3 regions of the Allobosea sp. 05T438 genome follow, and region 3 is predicted to be linked to each of the others. Evidence: predicted binding sites of a transcription regulator. Region 3 holds the regulator's gene; each other region holds the start of a gene.
What was found. The regulator LexA, encoded in region 3, represses DNA repair genes until DNA is damaged. The targets are predictions, from matches to a motif close to TGTTCNNNNTGTGTTCNG.
Positions count from the first base shown of each region.

Region 1: a site for LexA is predicted at 1,621-1,638, ahead of AC1DIN_RS23625 (YifB family Mg chelatase-like AAA ATPase). Genes of this name have one in related genera too.
Region 2: a site for LexA is predicted at 7,629-7,646, ahead of AC1DIN_RS01845 (ATP-dependent helicase). Genes of this name have one in related genera too.

Region 1 is NZ_JBFTKQ010000015.1:110,195-119,664, reverse strand. Features, by position in the region: gene AC1DIN_RS23625 (YifB family Mg chelatase-like AAA ATPase) at 13-1,566, opposite strand; gene msrA (peptide-methionine (S)-S-oxide reductase MsrA) at 1,683-2,339, opposite strand; gene AC1DIN_RS23615 (hypothetical protein) at 2,422-2,682, opposite strand; tRNA gene AC1DIN_RS23610 (tRNA-Ser) at 2,914-3,003, shown strand; gene AC1DIN_RS23605 (aromatic amino acid lyase) at 3,184-4,635, opposite strand; gene AC1DIN_RS23600 (hypothetical protein) at 4,632-4,871, opposite strand; gene AC1DIN_RS23595 (fumarate hydratase) at 4,864-5,733, shown strand; gene AC1DIN_RS23590 (fumarate hydratase C-terminal domain-containing protein) at 5,730-6,368, shown strand; gene AC1DIN_RS23585 (NAD(P)H-quinone oxidoreductase) at 6,365-7,348, shown strand; gene AC1DIN_RS23580 (DNA-binding transcriptional regulator) at 7,591-8,394, shown strand; gene AC1DIN_RS23575 (Bug family tripartite tricarboxylate transporter substrate binding protein) at 8,479-9,465, shown strand.
Region 2 is NZ_JBFTKQ010000001.1:362,845-372,314, forward strand. Features, by position in the region: gene AC1DIN_RS01810 (AsmA family protein) at 1-682, opposite strand, end outside; gene AC1DIN_RS01815 (FAD-binding oxidoreductase) at 819-2,258, opposite strand; gene AC1DIN_RS01820 (thioesterase family protein) at 2,462-3,028, shown strand; gene AC1DIN_RS01825 (class I SAM-dependent methyltransferase) at 3,088-3,765, opposite strand; gene AC1DIN_RS01830 (BtaA family protein) at 3,762-5,027, opposite strand; gene msrB (peptide-methionine (R)-S-oxide reductase MsrB) at 5,231-5,662, shown strand; gene AC1DIN_RS01840 (acyl-CoA dehydrogenase family protein) at 5,768-7,417, opposite strand; gene AC1DIN_RS01845 (ATP-dependent helicase) at 7,661-9,470, shown strand, end outside.
Region 3 is NZ_JBFTKQ010000005.1:138,824-148,293, reverse strand. Features, by position in the region: gene AC1DIN_RS13285 (ComEC/Rec2 family competence protein) at 1-1,945, shown strand, start outside; gene lexA (transcriptional repressor LexA) at 1,939-2,649, opposite strand; gene AC1DIN_RS13275 (molybdopterin molybdotransferase MoeA) at 2,834-4,045, opposite strand; gene moaC (cyclic pyranopterin monophosphate synthase MoaC) at 4,110-4,610, opposite strand; gene trpC (indole-3-glycerol phosphate synthase TrpC) at 4,607-5,419, opposite strand; gene trpD (anthranilate phosphoribosyltransferase) at 5,427-6,440, opposite strand; gene AC1DIN_RS13255 (anthranilate synthase component II) at 6,457-7,074, opposite strand; gene AC1DIN_RS13250 (aldo/keto reductase) at 7,282-8,316, opposite strand; gene AC1DIN_RS13245 (helicase HerA domain-containing protein) at 8,429-9,470, opposite strand, start outside.

The DNA.
Region 1 (9,470 bases), on a different contig from region 3:
CGCGCCATGCGATCAGGCCGCCTGAACGAGCTCGCCCCCGCGCGAGCGATAGGACAGCGCCTCCGCCAGATGCAGCCGCCCGACCTTCGCCTCGCCATCGAGATCGGCGAGCGTGCGGGCCACCTTCAGCACGCGATGATAGGCGCGGGCGGTCAAGCGCATCGCCTCCGCGGCATCGCGCAGAAGGGCGAGCCCGGCATTGTCGGGCCGCGCGATCTCTTCCAGCACCGGCGGGGGGCAGGCTGAGTTGGTGGTGACGTGGCCCAGGCCGCGCTGAGTCAGCTCCAGCGCCTCGAAGCGCGCGCTCTGGAGCTGACGGGCCGCAGCGACCCTTGCGGCGACAGTGGCCGAATCCTCTCCCGTAGAGGGCAGGATCAGGTCGGCAGCCGTGACCGCGGGAAGATCGATCGCGATATCGATCCGGTCGAGCAGCGGACCGGACAAGCGAGTCTGATACTGCGCCATGCAGCGCTCGTTCGGCTGTCGGCGGCAGGCGAAGCCGGGCTCTGTCGCCTTGCCGCAGCGGCACGGGTTCATCGCCGCCACGAGCTGGAATCTGGCGGGATAGGAGACCCGGTGATTGGCGCGGGAGATCAGGACATCGCCGGTCTCCATCGGCTGCCGCAAGGCATCCAGCACCTGCGGCTGGAACTCGGGCAACTCATCGAGGAAGAGCACGCCGTGATGGGCAAGCGAGACCTCCCCCGGCCTGGCATGAAGGCCGCCTCCGACGAGCGCTGCCATCGAAGCCGAATGATGCGGCGCCCGGAACGGGCGGCGATCGGTCAGTGCGCCGTCGGCAAGATGGCCCGCGACCGAGAGCACCATTGAGACCTCGAGCAGTTCGCGCGGAGAAAGCGGCGGCAGAATCGACGGCAGGCGGCTCGCCAGCATCGACTTTCCGGCGCCCGGTGGACCGTTCATAAGGAGATTGTGGCCGCCGGCCGCAGCGATTTCGAGCGCGCGGCGCGCGCTCTCCTGCCCCTTGATATCGACGAGATCAGGCAGAAATCCCCCTTGACGGGCCACTGCCGGCTCCGGCCGCGCCATCACCTGCGTGCCCTTGAAATGGTTGGCGAGCTGGATAAGGGAGCGCGGCGCGAGGATGTCGATATCGGCGGCCGCCCAGGCTGCTTCCGGGCCGGAAGCGGCAGGACAGATCAGACCCTGCCCTCTTGCATAGGCTGCGATCGCTGCCGGCAGGACACCGGCCACCGGCGTGATCGAGCCATCGAGGGCGAGCTCCCCGAGCACGGCATAGCCGGCAAGCGCATCGGCCGGGATCGCGCCGATTGCCGCCATGACGGCGAGCGCGATCGGCAGATCGTAGTGGCTGCCCTCCTTGGGCAGATCGGCTGGCGCCAGATTGACGGTGATGCGCCTGGCCGGCAGGGCAAGCCCCGAGGCGATGAGCGCGGCGCGCACCCGTTCGCGGCTCTCGGCGACGGCCTTGTCAGGCAGCCCGACCAGAATGAAGGCGACGCCGCCGGCCGCGACCTGCACCTGAACATCGACGGCGCGCGCTTCGATCCCCTCGAACGCCACCGTCGCGACCCGCGTCACCATCTCGGCCTCGCCCCATTCCCCATAGGAACGCTAGCGGAGCTTCAGCGGCAGCGCAAGAACATATCAAGAACTTATGGTGATGCAGGGAGGCGATCGCCTCCCTGCCTGGAGAACGCTCAGGCTTCGACGCCCAGGCCGATCTGGCAGGCGACGCCGGTGCCGCCGAGGCCGCAATAGCCCGCCGGGTTCTTGGCGAGGTACTGCTGGTGATAGCCCTCGGCGAAGTAAAGCGTCGGCGCCTCACGGATCTCGGTCGTGATCGGGCCGTAGCCCTTGGCGGCCAGAGCCTTCTGGTAGTCCGCACGCGATTGCTCGGCGGCGGCCTTCTGCTCTGCATCGTAGGTATAGATCGCGGAGCGGTACTGCGTGCCGATATCGCCGCCCTGGCGCATGCCCTGAGTCGGGTCATGGTTCTCCCAGAAGATCCTGAGCAGATCCTCATAGGAAATCTTGGCGGGATCATAGACCACCAGCACGACCTCGGTGTGCCCCGTCAGGCCGCTGCACGCCTCCTCATAGGTCGGATTCGGCGTGGTGCCGCCGGCATAGCCCACGGCCGTCACCCAGATCCCCTCGCCGCTCTGCCAGAACTTGCGCTCGGCGCCCCAGAAGCAGCCGAGCCCGAACAGCGCCTTGCGCGTGCCTTCCGGATAAGGGCCGGCCAGAGCGCGCCCGTTGACGAAATGGGTTTCAGCGGTGGGAATCGCAGCAGGGCGGCCCGGCAGGGTCTCGGCCGCCGTCGGCATCTCGGTCTTCTTGCGCAAAGAGAACATTCCTCGCTCCGTTCGTTCGAGCTTCGGCGCCTATGTAAGCCTCCGGCGGCCCTTCGCACAGGGGGCTTCGCGCACACGGGCTTCACCGACGCGTGACGATGCCGATCTGCGGCTCCGGCTGCCGCCCCAGCCATAGCAGCGCGAATCCGAGCAGAAGCGCCGCGAGCGCAGTCGGCATCCGCATCACCGACAGCAGCACGGGATCCCAGAGCAAGGGATGGATGTTGCGTTCGACAGCTGGCTGGAGCTGCGCGTAGCGCTCATGGATCAAGGCGGTCAGGGTTTCGCTCAACGCCGTGAAGCGCAGGGCGGAGTTGGCGATGGAACGGGCGCCGTCGATCACGAGCGCTACGAATCCGGCCGCAACGGACAGATATCCCAACAGTCGCAGAAGAAACCTCACCTTGCTCCCCGTCTCAGTTTGCCACTCGCGTATCTGACTGCGGCCCCAGCTCCAAGATGTGCTCATCCCAGGGGCTCAGCGCAACCGGACGCGCAGGTTTTAGGGGATTGTGCAAAACCCTTCATCTCGGGCCTTGAAAGATGCTGGCCCGGCAGTCATAAGCAGCGCGCCGGACAGGTGGCCGAGTGGTTGAAGGCGCACGCCTGGAAAGTGTGTATACGGGAAACCGTATCGCGGGTTCGAATCCCGCCCTGTCCGCCAGCAATTCCCAAAAGATGATTTTTGAGAGCGCTCAACCGCCTCAAGAGCTCGACCGGCTCCGCGAGTGTTTCCGGATGGGATCCAGAAGCTCGTCAGCAAGCCGATGGAGAGACGCAGCCTGGCAGCGCGCCAGCCGCTGGAGGTCGGCGCGGCCTGCTTTCGGATCGGCCCCTGGAGCCATCAGCCGAGAGTGAGCATGCTCCGGATCTCGGCGTCGCATTGGCCGATATGCTGCAGCAGCGGATCGATATGGGGCACCCTGTCGCCAGCCGCGGCGAAAGGAGCGGCCTCGCGAACCAGCGCATGGAGCCTGCCCGTCACGGCGCCGAGCGGGGCGGCCTTCCGGATATCGACGGCTTGCGCGGCGACGAGCAGTTCGATCGTTGCGATCGAGCGGCACAGGCCCGCCACCTCGGCCGTCTTGCGGGCCGCCAGCCCGGCCATGCCGGCCCGGTCGAGATTGCCGTTGGAATGGCTCGAACTGGCGAGCTCGTGCACGACGGGCGCGGTGGCGAGCCGTGCCTCGGACGTGATCGCCTTGTGGAACTGCGCCAGCCCGTTGAAGCCGGGAAGGCCCACGCCATCCTCCTCGATCAGCCCGACGGTGAGGCCCGACCAGAAGGAATCGACCAGCTTCGCGACACGTTCCGCCGAGCTGGTCACGACCGGGGCGAATCCCAACCGGGCAACGTCGAGCGCCATCGACAGCGAGACCGTGTCGAAATTGGCGACGGAAATGAGCGCCTGCTCCTCGATCGAGACGATCGGGTTGTTCTGGCTCGCCCGCAGCTCGGTTTCGACCTGGCCATAGGCGAACTCCAGGCTATCCGCCGCCGTGCCGTGGAGCAGCGGCAGCGAGCGAAAGCTCAGCGGGTCCTGCAGATGACGCGGCCCGCCCTTGGCGAAGAGATAGCTTCCTGCGAGGTAGTGGCGGATCCGCGTGCCATGCCGGTTGAGCCCGGCGAAGGGGCGCGACTGCAGCGCGGCTTGCGAGACGATCGACGGGTTGGCGGCGAAGCCCTCCATGCTCAGCGCGGCGATCAGGCTCCAGAGGTCGAGGCTATCGCGCAGATCGGCCATGGCCAGCGCCGCAGTGCCCAAGGCGAGCGCGCTGGAGTTGAGCAGCGCCAGGGCTTCGCCGGCCTGCAATTCGAGGTCGCCATAGAGCGCGAGCGCCAGATCGGTGATCGGGGCCATGTCGCTCTGGCCCATCGAGCCCCAGATGTGCACGTCGATCGTGCGATCCTCGTTCAGCGCAGCAGCAAGCCGCTCGGCCAGCAGCGGCCGAACGCCGAGGCGCCCGCTCGCCATCGCGTTGAGCAGCACCGTCATCATCGCCCGGACAGCCTCATGCGGGGCGAGAGGCCCGTGTGCGACATTGTGGGTCAGCAGCAGGCGGCGGTTGAACTCGGCGATGCGATCGGGCGCGAGCGGCACGCCGGTCTTGGCGCCGACGCTGGTGGTGACCCCGTAGACCTTTTCGCCGCGCGCCACCGCATTGTCGACGACGGCGCGAGCAGCCTTCATCCGCTGAACCGCATCCGCCGTGACCGAGACCTGAGCCTTCCCCCTGGCGATGCCGACGAGCTGGTCGATCGTAAGGTCGAAACCGGTAATATCCACATGGCTCATGGCAGATCCGTCCCCAGCAAGGCTGCCCAGTGTTCGAGGCGTTCGATGCCCCCTTCACCGGGCTCGTTCTTCAGCGTGCGCAAGCACTCCTGACCGATTCCGTGCTTATCGGGAAGCGGGCAGGCGCGGCGGGCAAAGACCTCTGTTTCATAGATTGAAATGCCGCATGCACAGCCCGCCATCGCCCTGGGATCGGCTAGTTTCGCGCCGTCGAAACGGGCGCAGCGCATGGCCATCACCTACGATCTGGTCAAGGAAGTCACCGCCGATCTCTATGATTGGTCGCTGCGCCGGATTCCGGAATCCTCGAAGGCCGCGTTCCGCGAAGCCCTCGCGACGGAAACCGAGCCGCAGGCGCGGCAGACGCTGGCCTTCATGCTCGACAGCGCCGAGCGTGCCGAAGAGACCGGCAAGTTCCTGTGCTCGGATGCCGGCGTGCCCAGCTACACCATCAAGATCGGCTCCGGCGTGCGCATGGAAGGCGACATCCGCCAGGCCATCGTCGACGGCTTCGCCGATCTCGTCCGGACGATCCAGCCGCCGATCCTGCGCTTCGTCACCAACCCGCTGACCAACGAACGCAGCTATCACGGCAAGGACATGCCGCTGGTTTCCTATGAGCTCGTCGGTGATGTCGACTATCTCGACATCACCTGCGCGCCGAAAGCGCTCGGCGGCGGGCGCTGGGCGGCGGTCGAGACACTGGTCAGCCCGAGCCTCGAGGAGATCGAGCGCTGCATCCTCGAACTCGTGCTGCGCCCGGGCGGACAGCATTGCCCGCCGGTCGTCGTCGGCGTCGGCATCGGCGGAACCTTCGACCACGCCGCCAAGCTCTCCAAGGACGCGACTTTGCGCCCCTTCGGCGAGCGCAATCCCGAGCCGATGGTCGCGGATATGGAGGAGCGCCTGACCCGCGCCGTCAACCAGATGGGCTTCGGCCCGATGGGTGTCGGCGGTTCGACGACCACCTTCGGCGTCCATGTCGAATACGCCTCGGGCCACGGCTTCACACCGGTCGCGGTTTCGTTCAACTGCTGGATCAATCGGCGGACGCGCGCCCGGATCTACAACTCCGGCACGGTGGAGCGGATCGAGTGAGCCCGTCCCTGCCTCGCATCACCTTGCCGTTGACGCCCGAGGCCGCGCGGGCGCTGAAGCTCGGCGACGTCGTGCTGCTTGACGGCGACGCCGTCGCGACCGTCGGCATGCCCACACAGAAGCGGATGGTGTCGGAGCTCGAAGCCGGCCGCGAACTGCCGCTGCCGCTGCGTGGCGGCTCCTTCTTCCACATGGGCGTCAGCTATGAGGAGGCCGCGACCGGCCCCGGCCCGCTCCACTACGTCAACCCGACCACGTCGAGCCGCTTCGACCACCTGATGCCCTCCCTGATCCGGACGCTCGGACTCAGCGCAACCGGCGGCAAGGGTGGGCTCGGAGCGGAAAGTGTTGCGGCGATGCGCGAGGTGGGCTGCGTCTATTTCTCCTTCGTCGGCGGCGCTTCCGCTTTGCTGAGCCAGGGCGTTCAGGCCGTGACGGATTGCGCCTGGACCGACCTCATCATGCAATTCCGGCTGAACCGCATCCGGCTCGACGGCTTCGGCCCGGTCATCGTCGCCATCGATGCTCACGGCAACTCGATCTATGAGCGCCTGATGAATTCGGCCCGCGAGCGGATGCCCGAGATCCTGCAGTCGCTGCGCCCCTCTCCAGACGACACAGAGAGACCCCAATGAAAGTGATCGAAATCACCCAGCCGGGCGGCCCTGAGGTCCTGGCCTTCGGCGAGCGTCCGCTGCCGCAGCTCGGCCCGGCCGATGTGCTGATCCGCGTGCGCGCGGCCGGGGTGAACCGTCCCGACATCCAGCAGCGGCGCGGCCTCTATCCGCCGCCGCCCGGCGCGACCGATCTTCCGGGGCTGGACGTTTCCGGCGTGGTCGAGGCGGTTGGTGCCGAGGTTGCGTGGCCCAAGGTCGGCGATGCCGTCTGTGCGCTCGCCAATGGCGGCGGCTATGCCGAGATCTGTGCAGTTCCGGCCTTGCAGTGCCTGCCCTTGCCTGATGGATTCTCCTTCGCCGAGGCGGCCGCGCTGCCGGAGGTGTTCTTCACCGCCTGGAACAATGTCATCTGGCTCGGCCGGCTGGCTGAGGGCGAGACCCTGCTGGTTCAGGGCGGAACGAGCGGCGTCGGTATGGCCGCGATCCAGATTGCGAAGCAGTTGCGCGGGGCACGCGTGATCGCGACCGCCGGCTCGGCCGAGAAGCGCGCGGTCAGCCTGGAGATCGGCGCCGATTTCGCCATCGACTACCGGGCAGACTGGGTCGGGGAGATCGAGGCTGCGATCGGCAAGGAGAAGGTCGATGTGGTGCTCGATTCGCAGGCCGGCCCCTATACGGAAAAGCAGCTCGGGCTGCTCGCGCCGGATGGGCGGGTCGTTCTGATCGCCAGCCATCTCGGCCAGACGGCGGAGGTGAACGTCCGTAACATCGTCCGCCGCCGGCTAACCCTGACCGGCTCGACGCTCAGGCCGCGCGACGCCGCCTACAAGGGCCGGATCGCGGCCGAACTGGTCAAACAGGTCTGGCCGCTGCTCGCCAGCGGCAGGGTCCGCAGCCATATCTGCGCGACCTTCGACTGGGGCGATGTCCGCGATGCGCACGCGCTGATGGATGCGGGCGAGCAGATCGGCAAGGTGGTTCTGACCATGCCGGCCTGAACCGTGAGGGTGCGTGAACAACGCTGTCCTGCGCAGCCCATTCGGCTCCATGGCGGCTTTTGATCGGGTTGAAACCCTACCCTTCATTGCGAGGAGCGAAGCGACGAAGCAATCCAGGGGGACTGGCTGGGAGGCTTCAGCCCAGTCCACTGGATTGCTTCGCTACGCTCGCAATGACGGTTCTGTCGGGTCGAAAACCACTCTAGAGTCGGCGTTCGTCTTCGTCACGCCGGACCCGCAGAGTGTTCTCGTTCGCGCCCGTTCAATCCGTCCTCAAGGCACTCAGGCTGCTGACCGAGGTCAATCGCTGCAGTGCGGCCACCGTCGGCGAGTTGCACCGCCGCACCGGCCTGCCGAAGCCGACCATCGTGCGCCTGCTCGAAACCCTGATCGACGCCGGCTATGTGACGCGCGATGAGCGCGTGCGCGGCTATCTCGTCACCTCGAAGGTGGCGGATCTGAGCTCGGGCTTCCATGGCGCGCCGATGGTGATCGAGGCGGCACGCCCGTGGGCTACGGCGCTGACACGGCAGATCAAATGGCCCTGTGCCGTGTGCCTGCTCGACTATGACGCGGTCATCGTGCGCTTCAGCACGATTCCGGACAGCCCGATCTCGCCCTTCCACGCCACGCTCGGCTACCGCCTGAGCCTGGGAGGCCGCGCGCTCGGGCGCGCCTATCTCGCCTTCTGCCCGGACGAGGAGCGCGCCGTTCTGCTCGCGGCGATGCGCGCCTCCTCCGATCCCGAGAACAGCAGCCTCACGGACGAGGATATCGAGCGGCTGATCGCCCAGGCCCGCTGGCGCGGCTATACCGAGAGGGACGCTTCGACCGAGCCCCGCAATTCGACGACGATCGCGGTGCCGATCAGGCTCGGCGAGCGCTTGCTCGCGACCTTCGGCGTCACGTTCTTCCGCTCGGCCGTGGCCACTCCCGAGGACAAGGCGCGGATCATCCACCCGTTGAAGAAGGCGGCGGCCAGCATCGAGGCGCAGTTGGAGGCCCTGTCGCAATCCATGGGCGTTGCGTTTCAAGGGGAGAAATAGCCGGCCTTTTCCGCAGGCCGCCTGCCGCTCGCCCCTAGTCTCCGGCCAACACGTCCGAAGAGGCGTTTTCCGGAGGAAATCTCGATGGTGCGACAGCTCTCACGCCGCAATTTCATGGCCTCGGTCGCCGGAGCGGGCCTTCTGGCCGGCCCGCGACAGGCCTTCGCCGACACCTGGCCGAGCCGCCCGACCAATATCGTCGTCCCCTTCCCGGCCGGCGCCTCGACCGACGTTGTCGCCCGGCTTCTGGCGGAGCGGCTGCGCGGCGAATTGGGGCAAGGCTTCGTCGTCGAGAACAAGACCGGCGCCGGCGGCAACATCGCCGCGACCAGCGTGGTCCGGGCCGCCGCCGACGGCTACACGCTGCTGTTCTCGTCCTCGGGGCCGCTCGCGACCAACAAGCTGCTCTACAAGACCATGCCCTTCGATCCGCTCGCCGATTTCACGCCGATCGCGCTGCTGGGCGATGTCCAGGGTATCGTCGCGGTCCATCCCTCGCTGCCGGTTTCGTCCTTCGCGGAGCTCGTCGCCTATGGGAAGGCCAATCCGGGCAAGCTGACTTTCGGCAGCCCCGGCTTCGGCCTGATGGGGCACATCACCGGCGAGCTGATCCAGCGCAAGGCCGGTTTCCAGATGACTCATGTGCCATATCGCGGCTCGGCGCCGCTCGCGACCGACCTGCTGGCCGGAACCGTGAATGTCGCGATCGACTTCATCCCGGCCTATATCCCGCTTGTCAAAAGCGGCGCGATCCGCGGGCTCGCGGTCACCAGCGACCAGCGGGCGCCGCAACTGCCGGAGGTGCCGACGCTGTCGGAGGCCGGGCTGCCGGGCGTCAATGCGACAAGCTGGTTCGGGCTCGTCGGCCCGAAGGGTTTGCCCGAACCGGTGGTGGCGCGGATCGCCGCGATCGCCCGGGCCTATGTCGAAAGCGCGGAGGGGCGCGAGAAGCTAAGCGTGATCGGCGTGCGTGCGCGCAGCGGCGATGCAGCGGCGCTGCGGACCGCCCAGACCCGGGAGATCGCCAGATGGGCCGATGTGATCAAGGCCGCGGCGATCTCGCTCGACTGAACGGC
Region 2 (9,470 bases), on a different contig from region 3:
CGATCCGCCCTGGCGCCGTCGGCAGGATCAGAGAGCCGTCGAAATTGAGCTGCAGATCCTCGCCGGTGAGGAAGGCCTTGGCGCGCAGTCTGCCGCTCTCCTCCATCTCGCCGGTCGTCACGCGCAGGGATGCGCCCGCCACCTCGCCCTCGAAGCGCCAGGGGCCTGCGAAACTGACGGCGGAAACCTCCGCCGCGATGGGCGTCAGCGTGACCGCAGGCTTGCCCGGCTCTCGCCAGATCAGGGCCGAACGGCTGATCCGCAGCCTGTCGAGCCGTGCCTCGGCCGGAAGGCCCTTGCCAGTCCGCTCCGGCAGGCGAATCGCGCCGGTATCGTCGAGGGAAAGCGAGATCGTGGCTCCGTCGATCTCGGCTTCGGAGAAGCGGAATTCGCCGCGCGCCATCGCGGCCAGCGCCAGTTCGACGGTCACCTGCTCTGCAGCCGCCGCGCTGGTCATGCCATCCCCGCCGCCGATCCGGACGTTCTCCAGCGAGATGCGCGGCGAAGGCAGCAGGCGCAGGCCGATGGCGCCGCCGATCTGCGTCTCGACTCCGAGCGCCTCGCTCAGCCTGGTCTCGATCTGCGGCCGGTAGACGCGCCAGTCGACGAAGCCGGGGCCGATCAGGGCCGCCAGCAGCGCCAGCACCAGCAGGCCGGCCAGAACTGTCAGGCTTTCACGCAACGTCCGCTTTCTATCCCTGTCGCCATGGTGTAGCGCCGCCGGCCCGGAACCGGCGGCCGCCCGCGATCATGCCGGCAAGTCGCGGCAGGATCACGACATTTCGCGAAGGGCGCCCGCAGCGCAAGCCGCGCCGATGTCACAGGACGATGATTTTTCCGGGATTGAGGATGTTCTGCGGGTCGAGCGCACGCTTCAGCGTCCGCATGACCGCGAGCGCTTCCGCCCCGTGCTCCTGCTCGAGATACTTCATCTTCTTCTGGCCGACGCCGTGCTCGCCCGTGCAGGTTCCGCCCATGGCGAGCGCGCGCTTCACCAGCCTGTCGATGAAGGCCTGTACCCGCTCGACCTCGGCCTTGTCGTTGAGATCGACCAGCGGCTGCGTGTGGAAATTGCCGTCGCCGACATGGCCCGCGATCGGCGCGATCAGCCCGGAGGCCTCGATGTCGCGCTTGGTCTCCTCGACGCATTCGGCCAGTTGCGAGATCGGCACGCAGACATCGGTCGCGACCGAGTCGAAGCCGGGCCGCAGCGCCTTCGCCGCCCAATAGGCGTCATGGCGCGCCTGCCAGAGCTTGGAGCGGTCCTCGGCCTTGGTCGCCCACTCGAAGGGACCGCCGCCATATTCCGCCGCGATCTCGCCGAAGCGCTCGGACTGCTCGGCAACGCCCGCTTCCGTGCCGTGGAATTCGACGAAGAGCATCGTCGTCTCCGGCAGGCCGAGCTTGGCATGCAGGTTGACGCCGCGGATCATCACGTCGTCGAGCAGTTCGATGCGCGCAACCGGCAGGCCGGTCTGGATGGTCAGGATCGTCGCGTCGCAGGCCGCCTTCACGGATGGGAAAGGGCAGACGCCGGCTGCGATCGCCTCCGGGATGCCATGCAGCTTCAGCGTGACCTCGGTGATGATGCCGAGCGTGCCTTCCGAACCGACGAGCAGGCGGGTGAGGTCGTAGCCCGCGGACGTCTTGCGGGCGCGGGTCGAGGTCTTGACGATGGAGCCGTCGGCCATCACCGCCTTCAGCGCCAGCACATTGTCCTTCATCGTGCCGTAGCGGACGGCGTTGGTGCCGGAAGCGCGCGTCGCGGCCATGCCCCCGATGGAGGCGTCCGCGCCGGGATCGATCGGGAACATCAGGCCCTGGTCGCGAAGATGCTCGTTGAGCTCCTTGCGGGTGACGCCGGCCTCGACCACCACGTCGAGATCCTCGGCGTGGACCGCGATGATCCGCTTCATCTGCGACATGTCGATGCAGATGCCGCCATAGACCGCGTTGACATGGCCCTCCAGCGAGGTGCCGGTGCCGAAGGCGATGACCGGCACGCCATGGGCGGCGCAGAGCTTCACGATCTCGGAGACTTCCTCCGTGCTCTGTGGGAACACCACCGCATCGGGCGGTAAATTCGGGATCCAGGTCAGCGTGTGGCCGTGCTGCTGGCGCACCGCCAGGCTGGTGACGAGCCTGTTGCCGAAGCGCGCGGCCAGCGCCTGCGTCACGGCCGCGACGGCTTCCGGCGACGGGGGCAGCGCTGCAGCAGAGGCAGGGCCGTCATGAAGGGCGGTGGCGGGCAGGCTCATTGTCAAGATCCGGTTTTGGCGCTTAGACTTGGAACAGATCGGTTTCGCAATTGGTTACGGTCCGACATGATCCGGCTTTATTCGTCGGAGCAAGATGCTGACGCCGATTGCGACCGGTGCATACTAGATCACGAGACGAGGAAATGGGCAGCCGCAATTCTGCGACGGCCCCTTGAACGAGGCGCCTGACAGGGAGGGCGATCATGGCAAACGATACACGCGCTCCGGCGCTCTTCTTCTCGCCCTTCGTCTCGTCGGCGATGCGGGTCGAGCCGCAATGGATCGACTACAACGGCCACCTCAACATGGCCTATTATCATGTCCTGTTCGACCGTGCGGTGGACGAAGTCTTCTCGCTCGTCGGCCTGACGCGGGACTATGTCGAGACACGCCATGCCTCGACCTTCACCGCGGAATGCCACATCCTCTACAAGCGTGAGCTGACCGACGGCGATCTCGTCCGCGTCACCGCCCAGCTCATCGACTTCGACGACAAGCGCCTGCATTACTATCTCGAGATGCGCCACGCCCATGAGGGTTGGCTCGCCGCGACGAGCGAGAACCTGTCGCTGCACGTCGATATGGTCCATCGCAGGGTCGTGCCCTTCCCTGCCGACATCCTGGCGAATCTTGCCTTGATGAAGGCGGCCCACAGCATGATGCCGCTGCCGGCCACGATCGGGCGCATCATCGGCATGCCGAAGAAGTCGGCGATCCGCGTCGAGGAAGCGAACGAAGAGCGCGAGCCCGAGGTCGAGACGCGGCACTGAGCGGTGTTGCGCTATCAGGCGTAGCTCGGGATTTCTGCTTCACCTCCGCAGGCGCGCCGCTACGCAGCCTCGCGGCTGCGCGTGACGACGGCATGCATCGCATAGCCGCGATACGGCGCGCCGAGCCGGCATTCGGCTCCGGCAGCTTCCGCCAGCGCCCGCACTGCTCCCGGCAGATCCTCGCGTGGCGTGACATGGAAAAGGGCGAGCCAGCGCAGCAGCACCGCCTTGAACGCCGCCGGAAGCCCGCTCTGGTCGCCGAAATCGACGATATGCAATGAGCCGCCCATGTTAAGGCGGCGCAGCGCCTCGGCGACGACACCCTGCCAGGGCGGGATCATCGATAGCGCATAGGAGATCACGATCCGGTCGAAGCCCTCAAGGCCGAACAGCGCCTGCGGATCGAAACCGGTGGCGTCTGCCTCGGCAAGCTGGATCCGATCTTCCAGCTCCGCCCGCGCCACCGAAGCGTGCGCCGTCGCCAGCATCTCGCTGGAGACGTCGAGCCCGTAGCAGGCACAGGACGGGTAGCGTCTTGCGATCTGGATCAGGTTGCGCCCGGTGCCGCAGCCGATCTCCAGCACGGCGGCGCCGGGAGGAGGCTGCAACCCGTCGATAAGCTGGTCGCGGCCGAGCAGATAGAACTTCCGGCTGGCGTCGTAGATATGCCGTTGATGCCGGTAGATCCGGTCCATCAACCCGGCGGCCGAGCCGCCCGGCGCCTCGGCCGCGCTCACCGGGCCGCCCCCTTCAGCACATAGAGGTGGAAGCCGCCATAGATCGCCGAGCGGTCCTGCCGGCAGAGATCGCGGCTCCGCTCCTCCTCGTACTGCCACTGATCGAGGATCGCCGCCGGCACCCGGCCCGGCAGCAGCCGCTCGTCGGCCGCCGTGCGGAAGATCACCCGCGCGCCCGGCCGCGCCGTCCGCGTGATCTGCGACCACAGCGCCGTGAGGTCGGCGTCGTTCATCCAGTCCTGCGCATCGAGCAGCACATAGGCGTCGCAGCTTTCGGCTGGTTGGTCTTCAAGAACGGCCGTGATCGCGCTCTGGCGATACGAGACGTTCGGGGCGCGCTCCTTCACCGTCGCGAAATGCCGCGGCTGCAGATAGGGCGGGAAGGCCGCATCCGGCCCCTCGCCATAGCGCCGGCCGAAAGCCTGCTGGGCGAAGTAGTTCTCCTTCAGGTCGAAATCGCAGGCCAACCGCTCAAGCCTCAGCTTCAGCGCGCCGAGGATGCCGTCTTCGCCATCGGCGGCGAGCGCCTTGTACTGTGCCGGCGGGATGCCGAGCCCGTAGAGCGAGGCCGGCTGGCGCACGAGCCAGCGCACCAGCTTGCGCTCGAAGACCGGCGCGAGATGCTGCTCGTAGAGCGCACGCTGCTCGGAAAGGTCGCGCGCCGCCAGCATCATCAGCGGGTTGCCGCCTAACGCCCGCGCCAGCACATGGCCCGTGCCGATGAAACGGCCGAGCAGGCCGTAGCGATAGAAGCCCTTGGCGAAGACGTTGATCCGGCGCTGGCCGTTAAGGCCCCGCCCCTCCCAGTAGCCGCGCGAGACGGCGTCGAGATGATCAGCGATCTCGCGGTCGTAGACGCCGACGTTGCCGCGCACGTTCGCCCGGCCGAAGAAGCGCAGGAAGTCCTCCTGTCGCTCCATCCGCGCCAGCGCCGCAAGCTTCAACCGGCCGAGCGCGATATGCGCGGCATTGAGATCGACGGCGCTGACGCGGATCGGCGCAGCCGTCAGATAGGAAAGGATGTTGCAGGAGCCCGACGCGATCGCCACGACATGGTCGTCGGCCTTGAGCTGCAGCGCCGCCATGTCGACGACCGGATCTTCCCAGATCTGTGGATAGACCAGGCCGGAGAAGGCGCGGGCGAACAGCCATTCCAGCATGCCCGCCTTCGACAGCTTCTTGCTGCGTCGGACGGCCAATCCCAGGCCCGAGCTCGTCATGCGGCGGGCCGCGCGCGCCGTTTGCGTCGCCTGTTGCGTCACCGGTTTTCCTCCCTTTGCGGGTGGCGGGGCTGCTAGAGGAGTCGCGTGACGGTCAGGTGACGAAGCCCCGGCGATTGCCACGGCCTCGTGAAATCGTCTTGGATCGGCGGGGCTGAAATTCAGCGCGCGAGACGCCATATTGCCGGCACGAGAGCCGATGAGGTGGCCACCGCCCCGGCCGAAAGGAGATCGCAATGGGTCTGATGAGCATGTTCGGCGAGCCGAAGAAGCAGGACGAGACCTTCCCCTTCCAGCTGACTGACGCCGAATGGCGCGAGCGCCTGACGCCCGAGCAGTATCAGATCCTGCGCGGCCACGGCACGGAGCGGGCTGGCTCCTGCGCGCTCAACTACGAGAAGCGCGCCGGCACCTTCTCCTGCGCCGGCTGCGGCCAGAAGCTATTCAGGTCGGGCAAGAAATTCGAGAGCGGCACCGGCTGGCCGAGCTTTGACCAGCCGCTCGAAGGCGCGGTCGAGACCAGCGAGGACCGCAAGTTCGGCATGGTCCGCACCGAGGTCCACTGCGCCAATTGCGGCGGCCATCTCGGCCACGTCTTCCCGGACGGCCCGCCGCCCACCGGCCTGCGCTACTGCATCAACGGCGTGGCGATGAATTTCGAACCGGAGGCGGCTTGACGCTCACGCGCGGTGTTCACCAGCACGTCATGGTCGGGCTTGACCCGACCATCTCAGGACGAAAGGTGATGGAGAGATGCCCGGGTCAAGCCCGGGCATGACGCCTCAACGAACCGGCACAGCCCTGCGCGCCAACGCCGCCGCGTCCACCGCAGGCGGCAGATCGCCGAACTGACCCGACCAGCCACCACCTAGCCGGGTGGCGATGAACGCGTCCGCCACGGTAGCCGGCGCATAACGCAGCAGCAGCGAACCCTGCAGCAGCAGCGCCAGCCTCTCCGTCAATCGCCGCGCCTGCCCCTCGTTGCGGATCATGTCCGGCAACTCGCCTTCCAGCCGCTTCAACGCCGCATCGTAGTGCCGATCCGCTCCGGCAGCCGACAGCAACTCCGCCCGCAGCACGTCGATAGCCCCCTCATCACGCGCCAGCGAGCGCAGCACGTCGAGGCAGATGACATTGCCCGAGCCCTCCCAGATCGCGTTGAGCGGCGCCTCGCGATAGAGCCGCGCCATCGGGTTCTCCTCGATGAAGCCGTTGCCGCCATGGCATTCCAGCGCCTCGGTGACGACGGCCGGCGCCCGCCGCGTGATCCAGTATTTCGCAATCGGCGCGCCGACCCGCGCCAGCAGCCGCTCGCCGGCCGACTCCTCCTGCCGGTCGAGCGCCGCGAAGAGCCGGAAAGCCAGCCAGGTAGCGGCCTCTGCCTCTATGGCGAGGTCGGCGAGAACGTTCTGCATGATCGGCTGGTCAATCAGCGCCTTCTGGAAGGCGCGCCGGTGCTGCGCGTGATGCGCCGCGAGCGAAACCGCCATCCGCATCAGCCCGGAGGAGGCTGCGGCGATGTCCAGCCGCGAATTGTGGTTCATCGAGAGACCCGTGCGGATGCCCCGCCCCGGCTCGCCGATCAGACGACCGATGGCGCCGCGGAACTCGACCTCCGATGAGGCATTCGAGCGATTGCCGACCTTGTCCTTGAGCCGCTGGATCGCGACGCCGTTGCGCGACCCATCCGGCAGCCAGCCCGGCACGACGAAGCAGGAGATGCCCTCCGGCGTGCGCGCCAGCGTCAGGAAGACGTCGGAATGCGGCACCGAGAAGAACCATTTCCGGCCATGCAGCGAATGGGTTCCGTCGCGATTATCCTCGGCATAAGTCTGCGTCTGGCGCAGATCCGAGCCCCCTTGCGTCTCCGTCATCGCCGTGCCGACGGTCGCGCCGGTCTTGAGATGCGCCGGTCCTTGTCGAGCGTCATAGCGATTGGAGGTGACGAGGGAACCCCACTGCTCCCAAATCAATGCGTCCTGTTTCAGCACCGGCACGGCGGCATAGGTCATGCTGATCGGGCAGCAGATCCCGCTCTCCGCGCCGTACCAGAGATATTGCAGCGCGGCGCGGGCCACCTGCGCGCCGGGCCCCGGACGGTTCCAGGCCAGCGCATGCGTCTCCTGCCCGATGGCGAACCCCATCAGCTCATGCCAGGCCGGATGGAAGGCGATCTCGTCGATGCGATTGCCAAAACGGTCGAAGGCCCGAAGCTCCGGCGTGTGACGGTTGGCGAGATAGGCCAGTTCCTGCACGCGGGCCGAGCCGACCGTGCGCCCCGCCTCCTGCAGCCGCTCGCGCGCCCAGTCGGCCCCGAAGGCCGCGACGATGCCGGGCAGCACCGGATCGGCCAAGAAGGCATCGTAGTCGGCCAGCACAGGCACCTGATTGATGACCTCCCAGCCGCCGGATCGCGACACGACATCAGTCATGGGCGCCTCCTCTCCACACGCGAGCCCTCGTCCTGAGGAGCAGCCGCAGGCTGCGTCTCGAAGGATGATCCAGATCGCGGGAGAACCTCAAGGAGGCTATTGAAGCATCCTTCGAGACGGCCCTGCGGGGCTCCTCAGGATGAGGGCTCGATATTTTCAACGCCTTGTCGGTGGGGGGCGCAATCCCGACACTGACGCCCTATATTCGCCGGAGAACGAATCACGCACGAGCAGCTTAGACCCTTGTCCGATACCGACGCCTTTTCCGCTCCCCTGCCCCGCCCCGGCGGGCTGGCCGCGCGCGCCGCCGCACAGCCGGCGGCCGGCTATCTCGCGGGTCTCAACCCGGAGCAGCGCCAGGCGGTCGAGGCTACGGAAGGCCCGGTGCTCGTGCTCGCCGGCGCCGGCACGGGCAAGACCCGCGTGCTGACCACCCGCATCGGGCACCTGATCTCGACCAGCCGCGCCTACCCGTCCCAGATTCTCGCCGTCACCTTCACCAACAAGGCGGCGCGCGAGATGAAGGAGCGCGTCGCGCATCTCGTCGGCCCCGTCGCCGAGGGCATGCCCTGGCTCGGCACCTTCCACTCGATCTCGGCCAAGCTCCTGCGCCGCCACGCCGAACTGCTTGACCTGCGCAGCGACTTCACCATCCTCGACACCGACGACCAGATCCGCCTGATGAAGCAGGTGATCCAGGCCGAGGGCATCGACGAGAAGCGCTGGCCCGGCCGCATGCTGGCGGGCTTCATCGACAGCTGGAAGAACCGCGGTCTTGCGCCCAAGGACGTTCCCGCGGGCGAGGCAGCCGTCTTCGCCAACGGCAAGGGCGGCAAGCTCTACGCCGCCTATCAGGAGCGCCTGAAGGCGCTGAACGCTGTCGATTTCGGCGATCTCCTGCTGCATTGCCTGACGCTGTTCCGCGACTATCCGGACGTGCTCCAGACCTATCACGACCGCTTCCGCTACATCCTCGTCGACGAGTACCAGGACACCAATACGGCGCAGTATCTCTGGCTGAGGCTTCTCGCCCAAGGACGCCGCAACATCTGCTGCGTCGGCGACGACGACCAGTCGATCTATGGCTGGCGCGGCGCCGAGGTCGACAACATCCTTCGGTTCGAGCACGATTTTCCGGGCGCGACCGTGATCCGGCTGGAACGCAACTACCGCTCGACCGGCCATATCCTCGCCACCGCCTCCAAGCTGATCGCCCGCAATGAAGGCCGTCTCGGCAAGACGTTGCGCACCGAGGATGCGCTCGGCGAGAAGGTCACCATCACCGGCGCCTGGGACAGCCAGGAGGAAGCCCGCCTCGTCTCCGACGAGATCGAGGCGATGCAGTCCAAGGGCCAGGATCTCGGCCAGGTCGCGGTGCTCGTCCGCATCTCCGCCCAAATGCGCGAAATCGAGGAGCGCTTCGTCCAGGCCGGCGTGCCCTATCGCGTCATCGGCGGCCCGCGCTTCTACGAGCGCGCCGAGATCCGCGACGCGCTCGCCTATTTGCGCTGCGTGGTCTCGCCGACCGACGATCTTGCCTTCGAGCGCATCGTCAACGTGCCCAAGCGCGGCCTCGGCGACGCGACGGTCCAGCTCCTGCACAACCATGCCCGCGCCACCGGCTTCTCGCTGATGCAGTCGGCCCGCGCCGCGGTCGAGAGCGACGAGCTCAAGCCCAAGGCCCGCACGGCGCTGCGCGAACTGGTCGAGGCCTTCGGCCGCTGGTCGGCCCGCGCCGAGCACATGCCGCAGGGTGAGCTCGCCGAGCTGGTGCTGGAGGAATCCGGCTATACCGAGATGTGGAAGAAGGATCGCTCGGCCGATGCCGCCGGGCGCCTCGAAAACCTCAAGGAACTCGTGCGCTCGCTCGACGAATTCCCGGATCTGCCGGCCTTCCTCGAGCACGTCTCGCTCGTGATGGATGTCGCCGACGGCGAGGCGGAAGCCCGCGTTTCGATCATGACGCTGCATGCCGCCAAGGGGCTGGAGTTCGACACGGTCTTCCTGCCCGGCTGGGAGGAGGGCCTGTTCCCCAACCAGCGCGCGCTCGACG
Region 3 (9,470 bases):
GGCCTCCCTGGCGGTGGCCGCCGCCTTCGCGGGTTTTGCCGCCGGTGCCTGGCGTACGGCGGATGTCGCGGCGCCGATGCTGGAGCGTCAACGAATCGGCAAGGTGACGGGTTTCGTCGAGAGCGTCGAGGCACGCGACAGCGGCGCCCGTATCGTCCTGCTGGTAACGGAATTCGCCGGGATGCCGGCAGCCGAGCGCCCAAGGCGCGTGCGCGTCAATATCCGCGCCGGTTCCGTGGCGCCGGGCGATCATGTCGTCGCGACGGCGCGGCTGCTGCCTCCGCCCGGGCCGGCACGGGCCGGCGGCTACGATTTCGGTCGCGATGCCTTCTTCCGGGGCATTGGCGCAGTCGGCAGCATCGCGGGCAAGATTGCCCTGGTGCCATCGCCGCATCCGATGCCGACGCGTCTTGCCGTCGATGTCGCCATCGACAGGGCGCGCAATGCCTTGACCCAACGCATCGCGGAAGGCGGTGGCGGACAGGGTGGAGCGGTCGCCGCCGCCCTCGTTACGGGAAAGCGCGGGCTGATCACCGAGGCAACGAACAACGACCTGCGCGCCGCCGGCATCTACCACATCGTTTCGATCTCCGGCCTGCACATGGTGCTCGCCGCCGGGACGATCTTCTGGCTGGTGCGCGCCCTGCTGGCGCTCTCCCAGACCGCCGCGCTGCGCTGGCCGATCAAGAAGATCGCAGCGGCCGCAGCGATGTTCGGCGCGACCGCCTACTGCATCTTCTCGGGCAGCGATGTCGCGACCGAGCGCTCGCTGATCATGACGCTGGTGATGCTCGGCGCGATCCTTGTCGATCGTGCGGCGCTGAGCATGCGCAATCTCGCGCTTGCGGCCATGATCGTGCTCCTGCGCGAGCCGGAGGCCTTGCTCGGGCCGAGCTTCCAGATGTCCTTCGGAGCCGTCGCGGCATTGATCGCCTTTGCCGAACGCTGGGAGAGCCGAAAGCGCTCCCAGCCGCCGCCCAGCTTGCCGTGGCCGCTTGGGCCGGTCTGGGCCGCGGCACTCGGCATCGTCGTCACCACGTTGCTGGCAACGGCCGCGACAGCGCCCTTCGGCGCCTATCATTTTCAGACCTTCAATCCCTTCGGCCTGCTCGGCAATGCGATGGCGCTGCCCTTCGTCTCGCTCTTCGTCATGCCGGCGGCCGTCTTCGGCGTGCTGGCTTACCCCTTCGGACTGGACTGGCCCGCCTGGGCGCTGATGGGGCTGGCTTCCGATGTCGTGCTCAAGGTGGCGCACTGGGTCGCAAGCATCGACCATTCCACGGTGATGATCGCAGCCTTCGGGCCGGCGGTGCTGACCTGCTTCGTGCTGGCGCTGCTGTGGCTGACGCTCTGGACCACGCCCTGGCGCTGGCTGGCGGCGCTGCCGCTCCTGCTCGGCGTGGCCATCGCCGGCAAGCCGGAGCGGCCGGAAATCCTGATCGAACGCGACGGTTCGGGGCTGGCGGTGCGGGGCCCGGATGGCCGCCTCGCGATTGCGGGCAAGCCGAGCCGTTTCGTGCTGCAGCAATGGCTCGCTGCTGATGGCGATCGCCGTTCGCCGGACGATCCGACGCTGCGGGCCGGCATTAGCTGCGATGCGCTCGGCTGCGTCGCACGGACGCCGGATCAGCGCACCGTTTCCTACACGCGCGACAGGTTGGCGCTTATCGAGGACTGCATGCGGGCTGACCTCGTCGTCACCGCCATCCCCTGGAGCGGAACCTGCAAGGCACGGCTGATCGAGCGAATGGCGTTATCGCGCGACGGCGCGACTTCGCTCTATCGAACAGGATCGGGGTGGAGCAGCCATGTCTCGGAGCAGAACGCTGCCGACCGCCCTTGGAGCCGCCGCCGTGAGCAGCGCCCTGCGCAAGCCTCGACAGCGCCTCCGAGTGTGACACCGGCTTCCGCCGACGGCGAAGCCGAGGTCGAGCGCCTTCAGTAGCGCCGCATCAGATTGACGAGGCGGCCCTGGATCTTGACCCGGTCCGGCCCGAGCACGCGCGTCTCATAGGCAGGGTTCGCGGCTTCGAGCGCGATCGAGGAGCCGCGCTTGCGCAGCCGCTTCAGCGTCGCTTCCTCATCATCGATCAGCGCCACGACGATGTCGCCGGTATTGGCCGAATCCTGCTTGCGGATGATGACGGTGTCGCCGTCGAGGATGCCGGCTTCGACCATCGAGTCACCACGCACTTCCAGCGCGTAATGCTCGCCGGAGCCGAGCATGTCGGGCGGCAGCGAGACGGTGTGGCTACGGTTCTGGATCGCCGAGATCGGCGTGCCGGCGGCGATGCGGCCCATGACCGGGATCGCGATGGAGGAGCGGCTGTCCTCATCGGACGCAGGGCGTGGCTTGGTGAGATTCGGCTGCGAGCCGAGGCCGCCCTGGACGACCGCAGGGTTGAAACGCTGCCGCTGCTGCGGGGCGCCGAGCCCGTCGGGCATCTTGATGATCTCGAGCGCACGCGCCCGGTTGGGCAGGCGACGGATGAAGCCGCGCTCCTCTAGCGCCATGATCAGCCGGTGGATGCCCGACTTGGAGCGCAGATCGAGCGCATCCTTCATCTCGTCGAAGGAGGGCGGCACCCCGCTCTCACGCAAGCGTTCCTGAATGAAGCGCAGGAGTTCGTGTTGCTTGCGTGTCAGCATGATCCCCGCCGGCCTTCTCGAAGGCTAGATTCGAAACAAAGCAGGAACACCATACGCGTTCCACTTGTGTTCCGCAAGCGGGCTCCGGCATCGAAGCGAACAGTGGAATCCACTTTTCGGGCAGATCCGATGCGATAACCCTATACAGATCGCTACGATCGCGTCCGACAGGATGAGCGGTGATCTAGCGCAGCGGCAGGATGCGGCAGATGTCGCCTTTTTTTGCCGGCGCGGCATGGGCAGGCCGGATCGTCAATGCCTGCGCCCGTGCCAGCGTGCCGAGCATCGAGGAATCCTGCCGGTCGAAGGGCGTCGCCACCCAGCCATCCGGCGTCAGTGCGAGCTCCGAGCGCAGATAGTCCTCGCGCTCGTCATTGGCCGGCATGTCACGGCCGAGGCGGGCGGGGATGCTGCGGTCGCGGTCGGCCTCCCCAATGCCGAGCAGAGCCTCGATCAGCGGCAGGACAAAGAGATGGCCGCAGACGATCGAGGAGACCGGGTTTCCGGGCAAGCCGACCACGACCATGCGGCCGAGTCGGCCGGTCATCATGGGTTTGCCCGGCCGCATCGCGATCTTCCAGAAGCCGAGCGACATGCCGGCCCGCGTCAGCGCCTCCTGCACGAGGTCATGCGCGCCGACCGAGGCCCCGCCGAGCGTGACGAGGACGTCGGCGTCGGCGTCCCGCGCCTGGCCGATCTTGGCCGCGAGGTCGGCGTGGTCGTCGCGGGCGATGCCGAGATCGAGAACGGCACCGCCGGCCTTCTCGACCAGTGCAGCGAGCGAGAAGGAGTTCGAGGCGACGATCTGGTCGCGCCCGACCGGCTCGCCCGGAGCCACCAACTCGTCGCCAGTGGCAAGGATCGCGACGCGCGGCTTGCGCCGGACGGGCAAGGTCGGATGTCCCATCGCGGCGGCGAGGCCCAGCGCAGCGCTGTCGAGCACGCGCCCGGCGGGCAGCAGGACGTCGCCTTCGCGGAAATCCAGCCCGGCTGCGCGCAGGAACTTGCCCTTGGCGGGCGGCACCCGCACGCGGATCGCCGGGCTGTCGACGCCGTCGGCATCCTCCTGCATCAGGACGGTATCGGCGCCATCAGGCATTGGCGCGCCCGTGAAGATGCGCACGGCCTGTCCCGGCCCGACCGAGCCCTCGAAGGCCCGGCCAGCGGCGGATTCGCCGATCACCGCGAGCGAGATGCCCGCCGCCATGTCGTCGCCGCGCACGGCATAGCCGTCCATGGCGGAATTGGCGAAGGGCGGCTGGGTCCGGAGCGCCTTGACCTCACCGGCAAGCACCCGCCAGGCGCATTGCGCGAGCGGCAGGGTTTCGGCCCCGGTCGGCCCTGGAATGCTGTCGAGCAGCGCCTTGCGCGCGACGGGGACCGGGGTGAGCGCCATCAGAGCAGGATGCCGAACCGCAGGTCCGCGGCAGCGAATAGTGGGGACCGGTTTTCGGATGACATCATGCTCGACTTCCTTCCTGCGAAGCCTTTGCGTCGTAGTCGCCGGACTGGCCGCCGGATTTGTGCATGAGCCGGATGTTCTCGATCCGCATCGCCCTGTCGACCGCCTTGACCATGTCGTAGACGGTCAGGCAGGCGACCGAGACGGCTGTGAGCGCCTCCATCTCGACGCCGGTCTGGCCTTTCATCTTCACTTCGGCGCGCACGCGCACGCCCGGCAATGCCTCGTCGATCGTGAGATCGACCCCGATCTTGCTGAGCAGCAGGGGGTGGCAGAGCGGGATCAGCTCATGTGTGCGCTTGGCGGCCATGATTCCGGCGAGGCGCGCCGTGCCGAGCACGTCGCCCTTCCTGGCGTTGCCGTCGCGCACGATCGCGATCGTCCCGGGCGCCATCACGACGCTCCCTTCGGCGACGGCGATGCGGGTCGTCTCGGCCTTGTCGCCGACATCGACCATATGCGCCTGGCCCTGGGCGTCGAGGTGGCTGAGCCGGCTCACGCCGCGCTCTCTTGCGCCGTGCCGGTCAGCAGCGACCGCGTCGCGGCCGTGACATCCGCCTGCCGCATCAGGCTCTCGCCGACGAGGAAGCTGTTGACGCCGGCCTTGTTGAGGCGGGCGATGTCGGCATGGGCGAAGATGCCGCTCTCGCCGATGACGATGCGGTCGGAGGGGACGCGCGGCGCCAGCCGCTCGGTCACCGCGAGATCGACGTGGAAGCTGCGCAGATCGCGGTTGTTGATGCCGAGCAGGCGGCTCTCGAGCTTGAGCGCCCGGTCGAGCTCGGCGTCGTCATGAACCTCGACGAGCACGTCCATGCCGAGTTCGCGCGCGGTTTCGTTGAGCGCCCTGGCGGTGTCGTCGTCGACACCAGCCATGATGATCAGGATGCAGTCGGCGCCCCAGCTGCGGGCTTCGTAGACCTGATAGGGCTCGTAGAGGAAATCCTTGCGCAGGGCGGGCAGGCCGGAGGCCTCGCGCGCCTGCGTCAGGAATTCCGGCTGACCCTGGAAGGAGGGCGCATCGGTCAGCACGGAGAGGCAGGCCGCGCCGCCGGCGGCATAGGCACGGGCGAGCGAAGGCGGGTCGAAATCGGCGCGGATCAGCCCCTTGGACGGGCTCGCCTTCTTGATCTCGGCGATCAGGGCCGGCTTGCCGTCCGCGAGCTTGGCGGCGAGAGCATCGGCGAATCCGCGCGGCTTGCCGGCGGCACGGACGCGGCGTTCGATCTCGGCCAGCGGCACGGCGGCCTTGGCGGCCGCGATCTCCTGGCGCTTGTAGGCTTCGATCTTGGCGAGGATGTCGGTCATGCCGCCCTCACGCGTTCGAGGCTTTGATGAGGGCGCCCAGCGTCGCCTTGGCCTTGCCAGAGTCGAGGGCGGCCGTCGCCTGGGCGAAGCCGTCCTTCAGGTTCGCAGCCTTGCCGGCGACGAGCAGTGCTGCCGCGGCATTGAAGGCGGCGATATCGCGGAAGCCGGTCCTCTCGCCGGCGAGCACGGCGTTCAGCGCGGCCGCATTCTGCTCGGGCGTGCCGCCACGCAGCTCCTCCGGCCTGGCCGGCTCGAGGCCGACATCGGAGGGGCTGATGGTGAAGCTTTCGACGTTGCCGTTCTCCAGCGAGACGACGCGGGTCGGCCCGGTCGTGGTGATCTCGTCGAGCCCGTCGGAGCCGTGCACGGCCCATACGCGAGTCGAGCCGAGCGAGGCCAGCACCTTGACCATCGGCTCCAGCCAGGTTTCGGAGAAGGCCCCGATCAGCTGGCGCTTCACCCCGGCCGGGTTCGAGAGCGGGCCGAGCAGGTTGAAGATCGTGCGCGTGCCGAGCTCGGTACGCACCGGCGCGACATGGCGCATCGAGGCGTGATGCGTCGGCGCGAACATGAAGCCGACACCGGCCTCGGCGATGCAGCGCTCCGTCCCGGCCGAATCGAGGCCGACCTTGACGCCGAGTGCGGTGAGCACGTCGGCCGCGCCGGAGCGCGAGGAAGCCGCGCGGTTGCCGTGCTTGGCGACGGGCACGCCGCAGGCTGCCGTGATGATCGAAGCCAGCGTCGAGACGTTGTAGGAGCCGGACGAATCGCCGCCGGTGCCGACGATGTCGATCGCCTCGGCCGGCGCCTTCACCGGCAGCATCTTGCCGCGCATCGCGCCGACGGCGCCGGCGATCTCGTCGATCGTCTCGCCGCGGACGCGCAGCGCCATCAGGAAGGCGGCGGACTGCGCGTTGGTGACCTCGCCGGAGAGGATCGTGTCGAAGGCGTCCCGCGCCTCCTCGCGCGAGAGTGTCGCTCCGGTCGCGACCTTGGCGATGAAGGGTTTGAAGTCGTCCATGGAAACTCTGCGGAAATCAGGCTGATGGGGTCAGGGCGGCGGCTTCGTGCTCGCTGCGCCATCGCTGGGCGAGATCGAGGAAATTCCGCAGGATCGTCGCGCCATGCTCGGAGGCGATGCTCTCCGGATGAAACTGGACGCCGTGGACCGGCAGCTCCCGGTGCGAGAGCGCCATGATCAGGCCGTCATCGGTTTCGGCCTCGATGTCGAAGACAGTCGGGCAGGAATCGCGATCGACCACGAGGGAGTGATAGCGCGTCGCCTGCAGCGGCCCGTTGATGCCGCGGAACAGGCCGCGTGCCCTGTGCCTGATCGGCGAGACCTTGCCGTGCATCGGCACGGGCGCCCGCACGACGTCGCCGCCGAAGGCCTGCCCCATCGCCTGCAGTCCGAGGCACACGCCGAAAATTGGCTTGCGGGCGGCGCCTTGCCGGACGACATCGAGGCAGATTCCGGCCTCGTTTGGCGTGCAGGGGCCGGGCGAGAGCACGATCGCATCATGCTCGCCGCCCAGCGCTTCTTCGACCGACAGCGCGTCGTTGCGCCAGACATCGACTTCGGCCCCCAGGCCACCGATGAGGTGGACCAGGTTCCAGGTGAAGCTGTCGTAGTTGTCGATCAACAGAACGCGCATGGCCGGACCCGTGAATACGGCCACAGGTCATGCACGTTCGGGGGCGGGGTGGTCAAGTTTTGCGCGGCGGTCATCTCCCGAAGCGCGCTCGCACGGAGCAGCCCGTCATTGCGAGCGAAGCAAGGCAATCCAGGGGGGATCCGGCTGACGTGGTCCGTCCTGCGGCCCCCTGGATTGCTTCGTCGCCCTGCTCCTCGCAATAACGGCTCAGACCAGCGGCGGATTGAGACGGCCGAAACCCTCCTGCCGCCGATAGGGGAAGTACGGGTAGGGCGCCGTACGGACGCTCGCGGCATCGAGCCGCACAACCTGCTCGGCCGTCAGGTTCCAGCCGACGGCTCCGAGATTGTCCCGCAGCTGCTGCTCGTTGCGGGCGCCGATGATGACCGAGGAGACCGTCGGGCGCTGCAGCAGCCAGTTGATCGCGACCTGCGGTACGCTCTTGCCGGTCTCCTGCGCGATGGCATCGAGCACGTCGACGATGGCGTAGAGCTGCTCGTCCTCGACCGGCGGGCCGAACTCGGCTGTCTCGTGCAGCCGGCTCCCGGCCGGAAGAGGCTGGCCGCGCCGGATCTTGCCAGTGAGGCGGCCCCAGCCGAGCGGGCTCCAGACCAGCGCGCCGACGCTCTGGTCGAGGCCGAGCGGCATCAGCTCCCATTCGTAGTCGCGCCCGACGAGCGAGTAGTAGACCTGATGCGCGACATAGCGGGGCCAGCCATGACGCTCGGCGGCGGCCAGAGACTTCATCAGCTGCCAGCCGGAGAAGTTGGAGACGCCGACATAGCGAAGCTTGCCCGCCCGGACGAGCGCATCGAGCGTCGAGAGAACCTCCTCGACCGGCGTGCCGGCGTCAAAGGCATGCAACTGCAGCAGGTCGATATAGTCGGTGCCGAGCCGGCGCAGCGCGTCCTCGGTCGCCTTGATCAGGCGGCTGCGCGAGGAGCCGGCATCGTTCGGGCCGTCGCCCATCGGCAGCGTCGTCTTGGTCGAGATCAGCACCTTGTCGCGGCGGCCCTTGATCGCCTCGCCGAGGACTTCCTCGGACGCCCCGTTCGAGTAGACGTCGGCTGTGTCGAAGAGGTTCAGCCCGGCATCGAGGCAGATATCGACGAGGCGGTGCGCTTCCTTGGCGTCCGTGTTGCCCCAGGCGCTGAAGAGCGGCCCCTGTCCGCCGAAGGTGCCCGCGCCGAAACTCAGGGCGGGAACCTTCAGCCCCGAATGGCCCAAACGCCGATATTCCATGATCCAGATCTCCTGTGGAGGTCAGAACATGGTGGTGCGAAGCCGGCGTGATTAGTCGGCCGGCTGGAACAGCATTCGTGAGTTGAAGTCACCGAGCGCGCGGCGCTGGCTTCTATCCGCGGGCGCTGCGCGGCATCCCGGCCGTGCGCGGCTGAGCCTGGCCCGGCGCGGTCTCGACGCCGAGCGCAGGCAGGGCGAGCGTTCGCAGGCCGCGGAAGTCGACATGACAGACGATCAGGCCGCGCTCTTCGATATAGCCGAGCAGGCGCCGCGCCCGGCTGGGCGAGTGGCTGCCATAGACTTCGGCGAGCTCGGCATCGCTGGGGCAGGGCCTGCCCTCGATGGCGGTGCGGGCGATGTAGAGGAAGAGCCCCTGCAGGTCTTCCGGCAGCGTGCCCGAGGCCACGACTGCCGCCTGCCAGCCCTCGCTGGTCGCGACGCTGTCGCTAACGCCGGCCCGCGCCACGGCGAGCCTGCGGCGGAACTCCTCCAGGCTCAGATTCGTCCGGCCGAGCCGGCGCATCCGGCAGCGCACGGTGAAATCCTGATAGAGCACCGCGACCTGGCGCGAGCGTGCTTCAGGGTCGGCCATCAGCTCGCGCAGAATCTCGACCATGATCGCTTCGCGCTCTTCCGGCTCCAGCTCGATCTCGGGCTCGGGCTCGGTCTGCGGAGCCGGGCGGTAAGTCTCGATCCGGCGCAGCACCTCGTTCGGGTCCGGGCGTGGGCGCGGCGCCGGGCGGACCGGCCGCGCCATCGGCGGCGGCTCGTCCTCGCCGGGCGTGAAGATCAGCTTGCCTGCTTCCGCCGGCGCCTGTTCGGGCAGCGGCATCAACCCCGGCGCGCTGCCGCGATCGACGGAGCTGACGGTGCCGATCCTGATCGGCAGCGGGCGCTTTGACAGGGCAGGGCCGAGCGCCACGAACTGGCCGCGTTCGAGATCGCGGAACATTTCGGCCTGGCGCCGGTCCATGCCAAGCAGGTCGGCGGCGCGCTGCATGTCGATGTCGAGGAAGGTGCGACCCATCAGGAAGTTCGAGGCTTCCGCCGCGACGTTCTTCGCGAGCTTGGCTAGGCGCTGCGTCGCGATGACGCCGGCAAGGCCGCGCTTGCGGCCGCGGCACATCAGATTGGTCATGGCGCCGAGCGAGAGT